Regions from separate parts of the Peribacillus sp. FW305-BF15 genome, predicted to be linked through region 2. Evidence: predicted binding sites of a transcription regulator. Region 2 holds the regulator's gene; each other region holds the start of a gene.
The links. Region 2 encodes LexA, which represses DNA repair genes until DNA is damaged. Its sites were predicted from a motif close to CGAACATATGTTCG; they were not measured.
Positions count from the first base shown of each region.

Region 1: the regulator LexA is predicted to act here: its motif matches at 3,009-3,022, upstream of AC3WLU_RS01055 (YolD-like family protein).
Region 3: the regulator LexA is predicted to act here: its motif matches at 4,615-4,628, upstream of uvrB (excinuclease ABC subunit UvrB).

Region 1 covers NZ_JBYSYV010000001.1:228,814-235,655, reverse strand. The annotation lists gene vanY (VanY-A/VanY-F/VanY-M family D-Ala-D-Ala carboxypeptidase) at 1-27, shown strand, start outside; partial or broken gene AC3WLU_RS01080 (hypothetical protein) at 90-295, shown strand; gene AC3WLU_RS01075 (hypothetical protein) at 321-710, shown strand; gene AC3WLU_RS01070 (YitT family protein) at 871-1,749, shown strand; gene AC3WLU_RS01065 (hypothetical protein) at 2,186-2,455, opposite strand; partial or broken gene AC3WLU_RS01060 (YkvA family protein) at 2,686-2,868, shown strand; gene AC3WLU_RS01055 (YolD-like family protein) at 3,087-3,383, shown strand; gene AC3WLU_RS01050 (hypothetical protein) at 3,388-3,510, shown strand; gene AC3WLU_RS01045 (ECF transporter S component) at 4,244-4,783, opposite strand; gene AC3WLU_RS01040 (pyridoxamine kinase) at 4,993-5,841, shown strand; gene AC3WLU_RS01035 (hypothetical protein) at 6,016-6,303, shown strand; gene AC3WLU_RS01030 (glycoside hydrolase family protein) at 6,367-6,842, shown strand, end outside.
Region 2 covers NZ_JBYSYV010000016.1:94,220-101,061, forward strand. The annotation lists gene AC3WLU_RS17680 (esterase/lipase family protein) at 199-1,731, shown strand; gene lexA (transcriptional repressor LexA) at 2,209-2,832, opposite strand; gene yneA (cell division suppressor protein YneA) at 2,987-3,298, shown strand; gene AC3WLU_RS17695 (YneB family resolvase-like protein) at 3,318-3,974, shown strand; gene AC3WLU_RS17700 (DUF896 domain-containing protein) at 4,040-4,273, shown strand; gene tkt (transketolase) at 4,503-6,506, shown strand; gene sirA (sporulation inhibitor of replication protein SirA) at 6,802-6,842, shown strand, end outside.
Region 3 covers NZ_JBYSYV010000003.1:905-7,746, forward strand. The annotation lists gene uvrA (excinuclease ABC subunit UvrA) at 1-2,491, opposite strand, end outside; gene uvrB (excinuclease ABC subunit UvrB) at 2,498-4,483, opposite strand; gene AC3WLU_RS03385 (CsbA family protein) at 4,703-4,933, opposite strand; gene AC3WLU_RS03390 (catalase) at 5,124-6,707, opposite strand.

The sequences.
Region 1 (6,842 bases), on a different contig from region 2:
GGAGTGATTGTGACCACATTGAATTAGGTTCAAAAATGATATAGTCTTAGTTTTAAATGTAAAGTAGGAAACGTATTCTATCTGCTTAACTGACGGTTTTGTATACTTATTTATGTACTATTATTTATTGTGTTTCAAATTGTATTTTTATTAAAGGCGCAAAAATATTTAAGCATTTTCAATGGGTGTATGTTTTTCTTTTTCTACCTTTCACTAGAAATCAATACTTCCATTTTCTTCTGAAGGTATTACTACATATATATTGAACCTTATTCTATTTATACCCTTATGTTTTTGAACACCTTAGGGGCGATTATTGGATGTTAGCAGGCGGGGATTTTGGTTCACTCTTATGCCGTATTAATATAAATGGCGGAATCATACTAAACCCTGTCAATGCAGGGATATACATATCTGCTATTAAGTACACATTCAGAAGAATCGCCATTATCAATGTTATATTAGAGACAGGTTCAGCTCTGTATTGTATCCAAACTGCAAAATCAGGTACAGGAGCTATTTCAGGATGTTACGCTTCAGCATATGTGAGTCTTATCAATGCTTCGTCAGTATTAGGGCGTTCATCTGATTGGTTAGTGGACTTATCAGGTAACTTTGCTACAGCACCTAACGATTGTGCAAATGGCTCTACTTTTAGAGGGAATGGAATTCTCAGAATTAGAAGAACTGGTGCTTGTGTAACGATGTGAAAACCAATAACAACAATCAAACGCTAACAAGAATAGCGGTCTTATTTTGGCTAAATTAGGAAGATGTAACAAAGTTGGAACTTCTATATTCAAAGTTATTTTTCCTGATTTAATATTAGAGTATAATAGTAATAAATAAATAATAAAAGGTGTGATTTTTCTGACGGAAGCACTAAAAAAACAGCATAGAAAGTTACCTCGTTTGATAATTATCCAACGGATCATTCTTATTACAATTGGTGCTTTGCTAATGGCCACTGGATTGGAAATCTTTTTAATTCCCAATCATGTAATTGATGGAGGCATTACAGGTATTTCTATTATGCTTTCTCACGTTACCGGTATAAAACTGGGAATCTTTCTATTCCTTTTGAACCTACCATTTGTATATCTGGGATATAAACAGTTCGGAAAAACTTTTGCTATATCTACTGTATATGGGATTATAATGCTTTCCATTTTTGCGACATATTTTCATCCTATCCCGCCCTTCACAGAAGATATCCTTCTTGCTACAATTTTTGGCGGTATTTTTTTAGGTATAGGTGTGGGAATAGTAATTCGTAACGGTGGTGCTCTTGATGGTACAGAAATACTTTCGATTGTAATAAGTAAAAAAGTGCCTTTTTCTGTTGGCGAAATTGTTATGTTCATCAATCTATTTATACTTGGTTCTGCCGGATTCGTTTACACATGGGATAGAGCTATGTATTCAATCTTAGCTTATGTAATTGCTGCTAAAGCCATTGACATTGTTATTACTGGAATGGAAGAAACAAAGTCAGTGTGGATAATTAGCGATGAAGCAAAAGAGATGGGTGATGCAATCAATAGCCGATTAGGACGAGGTGTGACATACTTACATGGTGAGGGTGCTTTTACTGGAGAAGACAAGAAGGTTATTTTCTGTGTAATTACCAGACTTGAAGAATCCAAGTTAACTACAATTGTTGAAGAGATCGACCCTTCATCTTTCTTAGCAATGGCAAATATTGCGGAAGTACGGGGTGGACGGTTCAAGAAGAGAGATATTCATTAATATTAACCACACAGGAAGCGCTCATAACTTGAGTGCTTTTTTGCATACTTTTTTAACAGGATCGGAATAATTTGTAGTAAAAAACATTGAAGAATAAAAGCATTTTGTATTTACTGAGCTTTTTTTATTAGCAGGGTTAAATGGGGCAATTGGAGGAGATGGAGGGGTTATTATCCGACCATCTTATTCTTTATTATCGGTGATCTTCTAATAGTCGTTTACTCAATAACCATCAACTGTGGGCTTATCAAGAAATATTTTAAGTGTTTTGGAAACATTAAGTCTGAAATTTTATTATTAACAAAATCCAAACCGTCCCAAAAGGGTGGCTTTTTATTATGTAATGAGAGGGATGGAAACATAAGAAAAACTAGACATCCACTTTAACCAAGTGATGACTTATTCTTTTTTAGAATGTAATACATAGAAAAGGCACTTAACCTAATTGGTCGAGTGCTTTTTGTGTCTTTTTTAATACTTCTTTATTTTTATTAATGAAAACTTTATTTCTTAATATCATTTCTTTATTATTAAGCTCATCATTTAGTTCGGTAGTATCGTTCAGTTTCTCTAGAAGTGAGACTATTGATGGCATTGCTAATAATTCATGGAAAGCTATGTTTGTTTTAATAGATAAGATTTTTAGCTCAGTAAGTTGACGAGGAGATAAAAAAGACTCAAATGGTTGCCTTTCATTTATTTCCATAATTGTACCCTCCATATGATGTGAATGATTAAATTGTAATTTAATTATAAAATAGATAAGTTCAATAAATGTATTAATCATGTAAAGATTTGATGAATTGTAGAAGGTTGGATAAAATTAGGGTAATATCCTGTTAATATGGTAAAAAATTGATGATGAATAGGGAGAGATTATAATAAGATACAACTAAATACTTAGATGTTTTTTCTGAAGACTCATTTTGGAAGAAGATTAAAAAATTCGGCAAAAAAGCAGGGGTTAAAGTGGTTTATGTAGCTTTACTATTGTTTTACACACTTCAAAAGCCAACCACTCCTGTTTGGGCAAAAACAGTAATTTTTGGTGCATTGGGATATTTCATACTTCCGATTGATTTAATTCCTGACTTAATCCCTGGTGGATATACTGAAGAATTCATATACATCGAAGGACTTGGAATAGCAACAGAAGAAGGAGAATAAACATGGAGAAGTTAATTAAAAGACTTTTACAGGAAGATATTTCCGTTATATATAGAAGGGAAAATTTCCACTTCATTTTTTTGACTAAATTAAGAACGAATGTTCTGTAATGTATTTATAGAATGAAATGGAGATGTTCTTATGTCTATAAAAAATCGAGGAAAGTTAAAATGGCCGAATACGTTAAATTACTTAATGATGTAAATAAGGATTATTACCGTCAATTAAAGCCAATATTAGATGAGTACCAGTTAGAGGAGTTTGAGGACAAGATACACACTGCTATGGAGTTTGCTTCACCTGTAATGTTTACTGTTTGGGAAGATGGATTTGATTGGGAATATACAGGAATGATACATAGGTTAGATCCTTTGACAAAGATGATACATTTAGAGTTGGAAAATGAGAAGGGACATATTATTAGGGTGAAGTTTGAGGATATTGTTGGGGTAGATGTAAGGGAGTGAAAAAATGACTAAAGCAAAACCAAAAAGAAAACTGTGGATTAAGAGTAAAACATTCCTAAATGAATTTACAGTAGATGAATACTTGAAAAAAGAAGTGAAGTTAATCTTAGCTAAATATACAAAATGAATAGAAATCACCAGTCTATACGATTGGTGATTTTTTATTTTCTATAATTTTACTCGTTACTATTTTCATAGATAATTTAGTGAAATGTGAATATAAGATATTTTGTTTGGAGATTATTATGTAGGACAGGAGAGTGATATTGATTGGGTAAAAAGTCAAAGAAAATTAATCTTAATGATGTTGATATGCCGATGTAGAAGTTATTTCAGCGGATAATATCGATATTAATGAATATTTTAGAAGGAAGCTTTTCGAGTGTATAGCCAAAGAAGAAAGTAGGCTGTTTTTGTATAAGGAAAAGAATAAATAGTTTAATTGAAAGGACTATTCTAATGTGAAAAAGAGTAAACCAAGAAAAGAACTTCGAGGAAATGGCTATTTTGTAAATGAACCTAACTACGAATTAATGGCTAAGGCGTTTACGGAACTATACTTTAGTTTTACTAAAGGTGGGTGGATCTGGAGATGCAGAATTCGACAAATTAGGCACGATAGCTTTATTTTCTGCATTGGCAAATGATGAAGAAGGGAAACAAAAGGAATTAGATAAAATGAGAGCTCACGTTAAAAGACTTAAGAATGAAAAAAAGAAATAGATAAAGTCTTGTCGTGGTCATCTAGTTTACCCTCTGCATGAAGAGTACCGATAAAAAGGGAAGCAAACAAAACATAGCCCCTAAATACAATCCATGTAGTATTTGGGGGCTACTTGACGTTTACCTTTATAGCGAATTTACTTAAAATAAGGAACCTTTTTCAAAGCCACACAAACTGGAACGGCAACGATAATTCCTAATATATTTTGAACGAGATCTCCAGGTATCGAAGCTAAAGGTGCAATCCAATTACCGTATAGAATCCCTTCACCAATATAATAGACAGCTATCATAAATGGAATTGAAACGATTGTTGCTATTACATTGAGAGCAATGCTAGTACCGTTGCGACCCTTTGACCAAGCGATTTTACCAACTATATATCCTTGCAAACCACGCGCCACAATGGTGATAGGTGCCCACAATGCCCACCCTCCAACTATATCAAATAACCCCATTCCTATCGCACCAGCAAGAGCTGCTTTTTTAGGACCAAATAAAATAGATGCAATAAAAAGCATAGCTGTTCCTAGATGAACTAACCCTCCATTTGCGGCAATTGGCAGTTTAATATTCAAAAAGAATGTAGATACGAACACAAGTGCAATCAACATTGCGGTAATAATTAAATCCATAGTTTTTTGACTTGACCTTGAATAACTTTGTGTATTTTGCATATCTGTAAACCTTCCTAACTAGAATTTTCCTATGATTTTAGCAAAAGACTGGTGTCTATAAAAGTGTCAATTTATTAAAAAACTATGAGGTCAGTTGATAAAAAATACAGATTTTATACATATTGAAAAGAGAGAGGAGATGACTGTTTTTAGCTGATTTATGATAAGATAAATAAAGTTTAAAGTGGATAGGCCATATGGAGGTTATTATGAAAAAAGTTGCTGTACTACAGGATTTATCATCTTTTGGAAAATGTTCATTAACAGCTGCAATTCCGGTTCTTTCGGTCATGGGCGTGCAGGCATGCCCTTTACCAACGGCCATATTGACTGCGCAAACCGGATATCCAAGTTTTTTTTGTGAAGATTTTACATCCAAAATGAAAAACTTCATAGAAGAATGGAGCAAGCTTAATGTAACCTTTGATGGAATCTATACCGGCTTCGTTACTGGTGAAGAGCAAATTAATAATATTTTCCATTTTTTAGATAAATTTTATACAAAAGAAACCATTTTACTTGTTGATCCTGTAATGGGGGATATAGGAGAAGTCTATAAACTTTTTACCGATGAATTACTGGTACTTATGAGAGAACTGGTGAAGCGTGCAGATGTCATTACACCAAATGTTACAGAGTGCTGTTTATTAACCGGATTGTCTTATGAAAAGCTGGATAGCTATTCTAACAAAGAGGACTATATTAAAGCGATAGAAGAAGCAGGGAATATGTTGCAGCAAGAAACGGGAGCTCAGGTTATCATCACTGGAATGAATCCACCGTCAGCAGATACAGAGAAGCAGTTTATCGGAAATATGTATTTGGACGGAAGTAGAACCTTTTATAGTGCGACGCAGTATAACGGTGAAAGCTATTCAGGTACTGGTGATTTATTTGCATCTGTGATTATGGGAAGCATGATGCGTGGAGAGAACCTAGAAAAATCCGTACAGCTCGCAGTGGCATTCCTGACAGAGGCTATCAATGATTCCTCCTTGGAGCAAATTCCTAAAGTAGAAGGAGTTAACTTCGAAAAATATTTACGAATGTTATTATGAATGCTTTAAAAAATGGAAAAAATAGAGTAACAAAAGCTCGGCTTTTTGACTAACCGAGCTTTTTGTATAAATCAAATAGTACTTATATTTTGCCGAGTATTGTAAAAAATCACTTAAATAATAAGGAAACTTTCTATTTACCTCACAACAGCCAGTATTTATGTTCGTTAAAGTTTGAAAATATTTAACTTCCATAGACACCTTTACAAAGATGAAGGAAAATTACTTGAAGAAAAAACAATATTATCTACAATCGAGGAATTAGAAGCTCTATTTCCTGATAAGGATAGATCAGAAATTATAAAGAAAATGCGTCAATTAGGTTGCTTAGAATTAAAAAACGCAAAAATTCCATGGAGTGCAAAAACAAATAAAGAAGATAGACCGCCTTGTAAAATTACTTATGCTAATGAGCCTAATATGGAAATAATGGCTAAAGCATTCACTCACCTATATTACTAACGATAAACCTTGGTAAATCCAAGAAGTATTCACGTTGGCAAAAAGAAGTGGAAGAGGCTGGTGATGAAGCCGGGGCGGTATATTATTCCTAAAGGTACTTACAGACTAACGGATAAATTGTATTTAACTAAGAATACAAAGATTATCATGGATAAAGGGGCAAGGCTACTACGTGATCATAATGCTGGATTCTTTATTAATGGAAGAACAGGCGATAGCTTTACAGGTTATGACGGAAACGGAAATATCACTATTGAGGGTGGAACATTAGACGGAAACCTTACAGCTCGTTATAAACATTATAATGCTATAGGGCTTGCTCGTGGTCAGAATATTGTTATACGTGATGTTGAGATAATAGATGTACGTGGTGCTCATGCGATGGATATTAACGGATGTAAAGACGTATTGATTGAAGGTTGTAAGTTTAAAGGTTATGACATTAACTACACAGTCGATGGTGACGGTGCTTCTTATATGCGTGAAGCTATTCAGATTGCAAATCATACAGAAGCAGGTTTCAATAGCTTTGGTTCTTT
Region 2 (6,842 bases):
TTTTTCTCCCATCTTTATGAAGATAGCAGGTAATGGTATGCAAAAGTACAATTATATACTAATGAAGGCTATGGAAGCTGGGCATTTGTAATTGGATGAGTTCAAAAAAATTCCAGATGATATTGGAGGAGATAACCCTTGAAAAGGAATGTAATCAATTATGTCGTTTTTCTTGTGCTCATTCTAACCATATTATTTATGGCAAAGCCAGACATTTCCTCAGCAGGAAAATTGAAACCGCCCTCCGAAACTTTCAGTCCAGGGGATTGGTTTCTTGGAAGTATTCCTCCCAATCTTGATACAAACAAACCACCGATCGTGTTTGTTCAAGGGAAAAACGGCAGTTCAACCAGCTGGTATGGCGAAACGGATTATCATGGTGTCAATGATATGTATACCAAAGCGTATGAAGCTGGCTACCAAACGGTTTTTGTTCAGCTTCATGATTCAGCTGGAAATGGGTCAGTGAGCCAATATGCCAATGGAAGGCTTTTAGCTCAAATGCTTTCAGAAATCAGTAACCATTTCGGGGGCAAAAAAGTAAATATTATAGCGCACAGCAAAGGGGGCCCAGACACCCAAGCGGCTCTAGTCCACTATGGAGCACATCAATATGTTGGAAGGGTGATCACTTTAGCCTCCCCACATCATGGTTCTCACTTAGCTGATTTGGCTTATAGCTGGTATGCGGGCTGGCTTGGTTCCTTATTAGGTCAAAAAGATGAGGGAACTTATTCTTTACAAGTTGGTAAAATGGCTGAATTTCGTTCTGTCACGGATAACCATATCAACTCTCGTAAAAACTTGTATTTCACTGTGGCAGGTATGAACAGAGGCCCGGTACTATCAGCCTTATCAATGGGGGGACAATATTTATCATCATATGGGGAAAATGATGGACTAGTGAATGTATGGAGTACAAAAATACCCTATGCAACACATTTATTTACGGATCCCAACTTTGATCACGACAATATTCGAGTTGGCTCAGCTGTATTTTCAAGAATTGAACCCTATTTAAAAAGCACATCCACCGCTGGGATTCCTGCATATCATGTCAATTATAAAGAACGAGTTGAAGATGATGTCATTACAACAGCACTCGCTCAAACCGTTCTGGGTGATGTCCTGAAACAAAATGCCTGGGTCGAACAAAGCTTCCATGTAAATGAAGCTGCCCCAGGTAATATAAGCATATATACAGCCTCAAATGATGTCGAGGTTGAATTGATTTCTCCATCCAATAAAAAGTATTCACCTTCCTTAAAGGTTCATTCAGCCAAAAATGAAACTTCCTTTTTTAATGGTGCAACCATCCAATCATTCTACAGAAATAACCTTGAAATTGGTGACTGGAAAGTACGAATGAAGACTAAATCGCCAAAAGACGCCTTCCTGTTCACAGCACAATTTAACGAAAAGAATCCCATTACATTAAGTATGGCCGGTAAAGTTAAGCAAAAAGATGCAAAATTTTTAATAAAGAATCCAATGAATGATAAAAAAAGACCAATCAGTACAACATTTTTGGTTCATCTGATAGATGAAACCGGTAATGAAATTAGTGAAAAAAACTCAATTAAGGCAATGGATACTGAAAATTTTACTGGCACCCTTCCAGAAGTACCTAAGTCAGGTGTTTATAATGTAACAATAGATGTTAAGGAAAAAAATGGGGATGGTACTGAAAGAACCCGGACGCTGATTCGTTCGGTCTATATTGAGAAATAACGAAATGCCTTCTCTTAGTTGAGGAGGCATTATTTTGATGGTACGGGTAAATAGGGAGATGGTAATTCAGCCAATGGAAACAGCCAGGTCGTAATTACTTATTGAAGTATTAATTCAACGGGTCTCTGATGGATATGGTTGGAAGTTTGTTATCGGGGCAAAATAAATATATGTATTTTTTTCCCTGCACCTGCAAATGGTTGTCAACAAGTGCATATTCAACAGTGGAATGACTTGGTCGATCTAAACCTTATTAAAGTGGGGATTTTAAATCCTCTCTTTTTTATTTCAATGAGCTTTTTCCAAAGTATAATATTACGAGAAAGGCGATAGTAACTTTCATCCCTTATAAAGGATGTTTAAATTCGCATGAAACTAGATTCTATTAAAAAATATTTCAATATCTACTCTTCTATATGCATATTGAGAGAATTCTGGACATAAATTAAACAATCAAAAAAAGCGCGGGAAGCGCTTTTAGTGTATTTGCCTATATAAGCCTATTACTTTTCCAAGTATCGAAACATCTCGTAAAATAATTGGTTCCATATTTGAGTTCTCAGGCTGAAGCCTTATGTAATCCGGTTCCTTAAAGAATCGTTTTACAGTGGCTTCATCATCTTCCGTCATCGCCACGACGATATCTCCATTATTGGCACTGCTTTGTTGTTTCACGATGACATAATCTCCATCATGAATTCCTGCTTCTATCATACTTTCACCCATGATTTCCAGCATGAATACATGGTCATCATGTGGAACCATGCTTTCGGGAAGCGGAAAGTATTCTTCAATGTTCTCAATGGCCGTTATCGGCATGCCCGCTGTTACTTTTCCAAGTAACGGCACGTTCACGACATTGACTTTGGGAATATTGTTCGCTTCCTCCAAATTCATTATTTCAATGGCCCTTGGCTTGGTTGGGTCACGTCTAATAAGGCCTTTACTTTCCAGGCGGGATAAATGTCCGTGTACTGTTGAACTTGATGCAAGTCCCACTGCTTCGCCAATCTCCCGTACGGAAGGCGGATACCCTTTTTGGCGGACCTCTTCTTTAATGAAATCAAGAATATCTTGCTGCCTTTTTGATAGTTTTGTCATTTGTGCACCTCTTCCCCAATGTTCTTTGCTACATTATAGCATGGCCCCCATCTCTATACAAACATAAGTTCGAATTTGTTGTTGACTGAAACAAACGTTCGTATTATAATTTGATCATAACATACGAACGAACATTCGCTTTGGAGGGATTATTATGAAAAAATTATACAAAAATTATATTTATACGATTCTATTAGCGGGATCAGTATTCATCTTTTCAATTTTATTCTCTTGTACATTGAACAATGATCAAAAAAAGGATTTCCTTTCTATAGAAGTAGGCGAGGGTGACACCCTATGGGGAATTGCCGAAGAATATGAAGAATCAAATTTGACAAAAAAAGAATTCATTGGTTGGATAGAAGAGAATAATGGAGTCAGTGCGGATTCGATAAAGCCTGGACAAGTCATTGTCATACCGGTTAAAGGGGAAGAACTTGTCCAGAATTTGGCCAGTGAGCAGTAAGTAGTAAAGGTAGGGTATTATGAAGGCGGTAATCTATTGTAGGGTCAGCACCGAAAAAGAGTCACAGGAAACATCATTGGCAAGGCAGGAAGATGAATTAGTCAAATTGGCTGAAAAGATGGATGTGGAAGTTGTCTCCATTATAAAAGAACAGGCAAGTGGTTATGAGTTGAATCGGGATGGCATTTTTGACATGCTCGAACTATTTAAAACCAAAGAAGCTGAAGTGCTTTTAATCCAGGATGAAACAAGACTGGGAAGAGGGAATGCCAAAATAGCCCTTTTCCATGTCATCCTTAAAGAAGATGTGAAAATTTATACTCTCTCACACGATGGAGAGCTGGAGTTATCGGATTCGGATGCCATGGTCATTCAGATAGTGGGCATTGTAGAAGAATATCAAAGGAAACTACATAATCTTAAAATAAAGCGCGGAATGATGAGAGCCGTTGAAAAAGGGTACCGTCCTCAAAAAAATCTTCAGAATCAAAGGAATTCCACTGGAAGGGATCGTATGGAGATTCCTATTGAAGAAATTATTAAACTGCGTGCCAATGGGTTAACATTCTCGGAAATCGCAGCCACATTAAGGGGCTTTGGATACAATGTATCTAAGGCTACTGTGAACAGGCGTTTTCTCGAACATCAAATGAATACAAAGGAAAGTAAATCATAGAACTTGTAATTTCGCTTTTTTTTTAATACCATGACAATATCCGCAGATTATGAAGGAGCGAAATTATGTTATCAAAAGAAAAAATAGCCCGTATAAATGAACTTTCTAAAAAGGCAAAGGGTGAAGGCTTGACGGAAGTTGAAGCGAAAGAGCAAACCCAATTGAGAAGTGAGTATTTGGAAACATTCAGAAAATCCATGTCCGACACGTTGGAGCATGTGAAAGTCGTGGATCCAGAGGGTAATGACGTCACTCCTCAAAAGATAAAAAATATAAAAGAAAAACGAAATTTACATTAATGCTTGGATTCTTCTGATGGAATATTCCATTTGAGGATTCTTTGGCATTTTGGAGTAAAAAGAGAGTGCATTCATGTATGTATTCTCCTATTTAGTTTAATCTAAATAGGTGACTTCTTATTCCTAGAAAATTGTAATATTGGGGCATTAAATAGTGATTTTAGTTGTGATATTATGCTTGTCACTATAATATAAAGAGGTACATTACAGGAAGGGATGTTTTTACAATATGTTAGATAAATTAGATGCACTTTCTATCAATACGATTCGTACATTATCAATTGATGCAATTGAAAAGGCTAATTCCGGCCATCCAGGTATGCCAATGGGGGCTGCGCCAATGGCGTATAAACTATGGACCGAATATATGAACCATAACCCGAAAAATCCAGATTGGTTTAATAGAGATCGCTTTGTTCTTTCAGCTGGACATGGTTCTATGCTGTTATACAGCCTTCTTCATTTATCAGGCTATGGCTTATCTATCGATGATTTGAAAAGCTTCCGTCAATGGGGCAGTAAAACTCCAGGACATCCTGAATTCGGACATACGGCTGGTGTGGATGCAACTACCGGGCCGCTTGGACAAGGTATCGCAATGGCAGTCGGAATGGCAATGGCAGAACGTCACTTGGCAGAAAGCTATAACCGCGATTCTTATAATGTGGTCGATCATTATACATATAGCATTTGTGGGGATGGAGATTTAATGGAAGGTGTTTCTGCAGAAGCCGCTTCATTAGCTGGACATCTACAACTGGGAAGACTTGTTGTTTTATATGATTCTAATGATATTTCCCTTGACGGCGACTTAAGTCAATCATTTAGTGAAAGCGTAGCAGACCGGTTCAAATCTTATGGATGGCAATATATCCGCGTTGAGGATGGCAATGATCTTCAGGAAATTGCTAAAGCGATTGAAGAAGCGAAAACCGACGAAGCACGCCCAACATTAATCGAAGTGAAAACGGTTATCGGTTACGGTTCACCAAATCGTTCAGGTAAATCTGCCGTTCACGGCGCTCCGCTTGGTGCAGATGAGCTTAAATTGACAAAAGAAGCATACAAATGGACATTCGAAAAGGACTTCCATGTACCTGAAGAAGTGTATTCACACTTCAATGAAGCTGTTGTTGATGCAGGAGCTCAAAAAGAAGAAGCTTGGAATGAATTATTTAAAAATTACAAAGAAGCACATCCTGAGTTAGCACAGCAATTAGAGCTTGCAATTAAAGGTGAACTGCCTGCTGAATGGGATCAGGAAATTCCAGTCTATGAAGAAGGTAAGACATTAGCTTCCCGTGCTTCAAGTGGGGAAGTACTGAATGCGATCGCCAAAAAGGTCCCTAGCTTCATTGGGGGTTCTGCGGATTTAGCCGGGTCTAATAATACTGCCATCAAAGGTGAGACAGATCTATTACCTGGTAATTACAGTGGCCGTAATATATGGTTCGGTGTACGTGAATTCGCTATGGGTGCGGCTTTAAATGGAATGGCACTTCATGGTGGCTTAAAAGTATATGGAGGAACATTCTTCGTATTCTCTGATTATCTACGTCCTGCCATAAGAATGGCAGCGCTGATGGGACTGCCTGTTAATTATGTGTTCACCCATGACAGCATTGCTGTAGGGGAAGACGGACCGACTCATGAGCCAATCGAACAATTAGCATCATTGCGTGCAATGCCTAACCTAGGGGTAATCCGTCCAGCTGATGGCAATGAAACGGCAGCAGCCTGGAAAGTGGCTATGGAGTCTACAAATAAACCAACTGCTCTTGTACTGACTCGTCAAGGATTGCCAACAATAAAAGGCACTTCCGAAACTGCGTATGAAGGTGTTTCAAAAGGTGCTTACATCATCTCTGCTTCTAAGAAAGAAGTAGCCGATGCATTACTTCTTGCGACTGGTTCCGAAGTGAACTTGGCTGTGAAAGCACAGGAAGCTTTAGCGAACGAAGGAATTGATGTTGCGGTAATCAGCATGCCATCATGGGACCGATTTGAAACTCAATCAAAAGAATATAAACAAAGCGTAATCAATCCGGCAGTGAAAAAACGTTTAGCTATCGAAGTGGCTTCACCGTTTGGCTGGGATCGTTATGCAGGTGATGAGGGTGAAATATTGGCCATCAATCATTTTGGAGCTTCTGCACCAGGCGGTAAAATCATGGAGGAATTCGGTTTCACTGTAGAAAATGTAGTTGCTCTTGTTAAAGAAATGCTTAAATAACAATAATGCGGAACTGACACCAACTAGATTGGTGTCAGTTTTTTTATCAAAAGAGTCCTATTATATATTGAATGTGCTTCTATACTAAAGGAAATCTTCCATTCGACAAAAAAAGAAGAAAATTTCTCCAGCAAACAACATATCTTTTTTGTTTGTCAATATATAATGAGAATAAATAAATTTCGTTTAAATGTGTCAGTTAAAGGGGAAAGTCATCAATAGTGGAAAATAGTGGACAGGGTGCTGGTGGTTAGATGTTTCGTACCAAAATAGGAAAGCTAGGAGGCATTGGCTGATGAGAACCTATCAAATTTATTTAATCGAAGATGAATTTGC
Region 3 (6,842 bases), on a different contig from region 2:
CGCCTGATAAAGTGGTGGCAGGCTGTCCAAGCTTGATGTAACCCAAACCAACGTCATAAATCGTCTGTAGCTTCCGTTTGATTTTTGGGATATTTTCAAAGAAACTTACGCCTTCCTCGACTGTCATATCGAGGATGTCGGATATATTTTTCCCTTTATATTTCACTTCAAGTGTTTCCCGGTTATAACGCTTACCATGACAGATTTCACATGGGACATATACATCTGGGAGAAAATGCATTTCAATCTTGATAATGCCATCACCTCGGCATGCTTCACAGCGGCCGCCCTTCACATTGAAACTGAACCTGCCTTTTTTATAACCGCGTATCTTCGCTTCATTAGTCGAGGCAAATACGTCACGAACATCATCGAATACACCCGTATAGGTAGCTGGATTCGATCGTGGGGTCCTGCCAATTGGTGATTGGTCAATATCAATGACTTTATCTAAATGCTCAACTCCCTTAATCTCGCGGAAATCACCTGGTCTGGCTTTTGCCCGATTCAGCTTTTGAGCCAAAGATTTATGGAGGATTTCATTCACTAATGTACTTTTCCCTGATCCAGATACTCCTGTAACGGCTGTAAAGACCCCAAGTGGGAATTTCACATTAACGTTTTTCAGATTATTTTCCTTGGCACCTTTTATCTCAATGACACGGCCATCATTTTTCCGGCGTTCTAATGGCAATGGAATGAATTTCTTCCCTGCCAAATATTGACCCGTTAAGGATTTAGGATCATTCATGACCTCTTCCGGAGTACCGGCGGCCACTATTTCCCCTCCATGCGCTCCGGCTCCTGGACCAACATCAATCAAATAATCCGCAGCAATCATCGTATCTTCATCATGCTCGACAACAATCAGGGTGTTCCCGATTTCGCGCATATTCTTCAATGTTTCGATCAAACGGTCGTTATCCCTCTGATGCAGCCCTATCGAAGGTTCATCCAAAATATAAAGGACTCCCGTTAAACGGGAACCGATCTGCGTCGCCAATCTTATACGCTGCGCTTCACCGCCGGATAATGTTCCCGCTGCCCTGCTCAACGTCAAATATTCCAAACCTACATTAGCCAGGAAACCGAGCCGCTCACGAATTTCACGTAAAATCAATCTCGCAATTGCCGCTTCCTTTTCAGTCAAATCAAGCTCATCGAAAAATACTAATGCATCTTCTACTGATAAAGCTGTCGTTTCACTTATATGGACCCCTTGAATGAGCACGGAAAGACTCTCTTTCTTCAAACGGTGACCCTTACAGGTTGGACAGTGATGTTCTGACATGTATTTCTGCATTTGCTCACGAATATAGTCTGAACTCGTCTCCTTGAAGCGCCTTTCGATGTTTCTTAAAACTCCTTCAAATGGAATATATCCTTCTTGCACTCTTCCAAAATCATTTTTATAACGGAAATATATCTTATCTTTACCTGAACCAAGCAAGACCTTATCCATCTTCTCTTCCGGTAAATCTTTAACGGGCACATCCATATCTATTCCATAATGGTTGGCTACCGCTTCAAGGAGCTGAGGATAATATTGAGAACTCGTCGGCTCCCATGGCGCAATCGCATGTTGACGGAGGCTTAATTCGTTATTCGGGACGACGAGATCACGGTCCACCTCAAGCCTCGCCCCCAAGCCATCACAATCCGGACAGGCCCCGAACGGGCTATTGAAGGAAAACATCCTCGGCTCTAACTCTTCAATCGAAAATCCGCAGTATGGACAAGCATGATGTTCACTGAAAAGCAGCTCTTCCTCACCCATTACGTCAATGATGACTTTGCCTTCACCAAGCTGTAAAGCACTTTCCAATGAATCTGCAAGCCTGGCCATGATCCCCTCTTTAATGACGATCCGGTCAATGATGACTTCAATCGAATGTTTCTTATTTTTTTCGAGAGTGATTTCCTCACTGAGATCATGCATTTCCCCGTTCACACGAATGCGGACATAACCTTGTTTCTTAACATCCTCCAAAACCTTCGCATGTGTCCCTTTTCTGCCTGAGACGAGCGGTGCCAATACTTGAAGCTTGGTTCTCTCAGGGTAATCAAGAATGCGGTCCACCATTTGTTCGATCGTTTGTGAGGTTATTTCAATATTATGGATCGGACAGGTCGGCCTGCCGACCCGTGCAAATAACAGCCTTAAATAATCATAGATCTCCGTAACAGTCCCTACAGTTGAACGAGGATTCCGACTGGTCGTTTTCTGGTCTATGGAAATGGCTGGTGACAAACCTTCGATCGCATCGACATCCGGTTTATCCACTTGGCCTAAGAATTGACGAGCATAAGCGGACAGTGATTCCACATAACGTCTTTGCCCTTCTGCATAAATCGTATCAAAAGCCAAGGAAGACTTTCCAGATCCGGATAATCCGGTAAGCACAACAAGTTTATCTCTCGGTATCGTGATATCAATATTCTTTAAATTGTTGGCCCTGGCGCCTTTTATCACAATTTTATCCATTGCCATGTTTCGTCACCCTTCCGCTTTTAACTCTAGTAATAAATCACGCAGCTCGGCAGCTCGCTCGAAGTCCAGTGCCTTTGCCGCTTCCTTCATTTCTTTTTCCATGCTCGCCATCACTTTTAAACGCTCTTTTTTAGGGAGCTTCGCAAGGCTTGGTGCAAGATCTTCCTTATACTCTTCGCCTTCTTCGGCTACATGCGTCGCCCTTATGGAGTCACGGATATCCTTTTGAATGGTTTGAGGCAATATTCCATGCTCTTCATTATACTTCTCCTGGATTTCACGGCGCCGCCTCGTTTCATTGATGGCAATTTCCATCGAATTCGTGATGCGGTCTGCATACATGATGACATGGCCGTTGGCATTACGGGCTGCACGGCCCATCGTTTGAATAAGCGAACGTTCCGAGCGAAGGAACCCTTCCTTATCGGCATCCAAAATGGTCACTAACGACACTTCCGGAATATCCAGGCCTTCCCTTAAAAGGTTGATTCCAACGAGTACATCATATTTGCCCATTCGGAGTTCCCGGATGATTTCTATCCTTTCCAAGGTCTTCACTTCCGAATGAAGATATTGGACCTTGATGCCGATTTCCTTTAAGTAATCAGTTAAATCTTCAGACATCTTTTTCGTCAAGGTCGTTATGAGCACACGCTCGTTCTTTTTGACGCGCTCCTGTATTTCACCGATCAGATCATCTATCTGCCCTTCAATCGGCCGCACTTCTACCGTCGGATCCAGCAATCCGGTAGGACGGATGATTTGCTGAACCATTTCTGGTGTATGTTCGAGTTCATATGGTCCCGGAGTTGCCGAAACGAATATGGATTGATGGACCTTTTTTTCAAATTCTTCAAATCTTAGCGGGCGGTTATCTTTCGCAGACGGCAGACGGAAGCCATGGTCGACGAGCACTTGCTTCCGCGCCTGATCTCCATTGAACATTCCGCGGATTTGCGAAAGGGTTACATGTGATTCATCCACGACCAATAGGAAATCCTCTGGAAAGTAATCTATTAAAGTGTATGGTGTCGCACCTGAGGGACGAAGCGTCAAATGACGGGAATAGTTCTCGATCCCAGAACAAAAGCCCATTTCCCGCATCATTTCCAAATCATAGCGGGTCCGCTGCTCCAAGCGCTGTGCTTCAAGGAGCTTTTCATCTTCCCTTAATTCCTTCAGTCTCTCTTCCAGTTCCGTTTCGATATTTTGAATGGCTATCCGCATTTTCTCTTCGCGGGTTACGAAGTGGGAAGCCGGGAAAATGGCGATATGTTCCCGTTCACCGGTAATTTCACCGGTCAGGGCATCGACTTCACGGATACGGTCGATCTCATCCCCGAAGAACTCGACCCGTACACAATGTTCATCACGGGAGGCCGGGAAAATTTCGACGACGTCGCCGCGAACGCGGAAGGTCCCCCGTTGGAAAGCAATATCATTCCTCTCATATTGAATATCCACGAGTCTGTGCAGCAAGGCATTCCGGTCTATTTCCATGCCAGTTCGGAGGGAAACGACCATCTCCCGGTACTCTTCAGGAGAACCGAGTCCATATATGCACGAAACACTGGCAATGATGATGACATCTTTCCTTTCGAACAAAGATGATGTGGCCGAGTGACGCAGTTTATCGATTTCATCATTGATGCTTGCATCTTTTTCGATGAATGTATCCGTGGATGGAACATAAGCCTCTGGCTGGTAGTAATCATAATAGCTAACGAAGTATTCGACGGCATTATTAGGGAAGAACTCTTTGAACTCACTGTAAAGCTGCCCTGCCAACGTTTTATTGTGGGCAATGACAAGAGTCGGTTTATTGATCTTTTGGATCACATTGGAAACGGTGAACGTTTTCCCTGTACCCGTTGCCCCCAATAACGTCTGCATTTCCTTGCCTTCCTTAATCCCTTCGACCAGCATTTCAATTGCTGCCGGCTGATCTCCTTGAGGAGAGTATTTTGAGACTAACTCAAACTTATCTTTCACCAAGCATGGCCTCCTATTGAAATATTTTTATATGAAAACGGGACATGCCTATATCCCTTCTATTTATTCCGGTTTAATAAAGCATATATACACATTCTACCACAATAGCCTTAAAACAAACCAGCAATAAGCGAACATCCATTCGATTCTTGTTTTAATGAACTTCATGATGTGTTGAGGGGAATGACAAGTTTGAGTACAAAAAAAGCACCTTTGATGTCAGGCGCTCTTGGATGTACGTTTCATCATTCTTTTTGATAACCAAAATCCCACTGTCAGGGATAAGGCATCGACGATGATCAATAAGTTTGTATGCGTATAACCTTTATATGCGGAAGCTGTAATCAAGGCAACAGTTAAAACAAGGCCTACGACATTGTTATAGGTGACTCTTGAAAATAGCATGACAAGTAGACAAGGAAGGAAAAGGGCAGAAAGAATTTTAATCATTTTTTCATCTCCTTTATAAGAGAAAAATAGAGTAGTTTCAGTTTAAATGATTATGAAGTTTTTTGCCAATCAATTTCCTGCTTGATTTTAAAAAGGCATCCTTGGAAGAGCATCCACACATCCATTAATTATGCCCATAAAAAAAAGAGGCAAACCCCTTTATAAGGAAGTTTGCTTCTTTTCAGTTGAATCAATATGGATCCGCTCCATGTCCTTTTCTAACGGCGTCCTCAGGGTTATCCGTCCCACCCAGTGGTTTTGAAGATTCCGTATGTTCTGAGGCCGCGGCCAGTCCCTCTTTCAACCTGCGGCCATACTCTTCATCGGCCTCTTCGGCAAGTGCTATCATTTTTTCCTGAATGCGCTTGTCGGCAGGAGCCAATGCCGCCACTAAATTGGAAATTAAATCGTCTTTTTCCCAATCCTCGAATTCCCGGTACGTTTCCCCGGCCTGTTTCGTATTGTTTTGGCGATCGATTGTCTCACGGACAAGTTTCCCTTCCACCATAGGTGTATACTCTTTGCCCGTTTGATTGGCTTCCTTCAAGCCGCCGACAGTGGATGGTTCGTAGTTGATGTGGGGGCTTTGGCTGCCTCTGCCAACTTCATATTGCATCTGTCCGCCAGTCTGATTCGTGGCAGTTCGTTTCTTTGGAGCATTGATCGGCAGTTGCAAATAATTCGCGCCAACACGGTGACGCTGTGTATCGGAATAAGAGAATGTACGTCCCTGTAACATCTTGTCATCAGAAAAATCCAGTCCATCCACTAGGACACCGGTACCGAATGCAGCCTGTTCGACTTCAGTGAAATAGTCTTCAGGGTTTTTATTCAATACCATCGTACCGACATGCAGCCATGGGAACTCATCTTTCGGCCAGATTTTCGTATCATCCAGCGGATCGAAATCCAATTCAGGATGATCATCATCACTCATGATCTGTACGTTGAGATCCCATTCCGGATAGTCCCCGCGTTCGATCGCTTCATATAGATCCTGTGTGGCATGATTGAAATTCGTAGCTTGAATTTCATTGGCCTCTTGCTGCGTCAGGTTCTTGATCCCTTGTTTCGGTTCCCAATGATACTTGACGAGCACCGCTTTCCCTTCCTCATTCACCCATTTATAAGTATTGACCCCTGATCCTTGCATCATGCGGTAGTTAGCTGGGATGCCCCAAGGGGAAAACACAAAGGTAACCATATGGAATGTTTCAGGCGAACTCGAGCAAAAATCGAAAATCCTCCTGCCGTCCTGAATATTCGTGACCGGATCCGGTTTGAATGCATGAATCAAATCCGGGAATTTCATGGCATCACGGATAAAGAAAATTTTCAGGTTATTGCCTACAAGATCCCAGTTTCCATCTTCCGTATAAAATTTAACGGCAAATCCCCTTGGGTCACGTAACGTTTCCGGGGACGTCCCTCCATGAATAACAGATGAAAATCTCACGAATACCGGGGTTTTTTTACCTTCTTCCTGAAAAACCTTCGCTCTCGTATATTTTGAAATCGGCTCGTCCCCCGCTTTACCTGTCGGAACGAAATAACCATGCGCACCTGCACCACGGGCATGCACAACCCGTTCAGGGATGCGCTCCCTATCGAAGTGGCTGATCTTTTCCAGGAAATCATAGTTCTCAAGTGTACTAGGACCTCTGTTCCCTACAGTTCTTAGACTCTGGTTATTCGTTACCGGGTGCCCTTGCCTGTTCGTTAATGTTTCATTCGTTTCATCATTTGTTTTTTTGGATTTATCAGACAAAAAAATCCCTCCTTTGTTAATAAAGGCCACAATACTACTATACTTTCCCCCATTTCCTATATTTAACTCTTCAATCTTCAAAATTTAATTGAAATTAGGTAAATAAGTACTTTTCCCCTATATATCGATGAGCCTATTTTC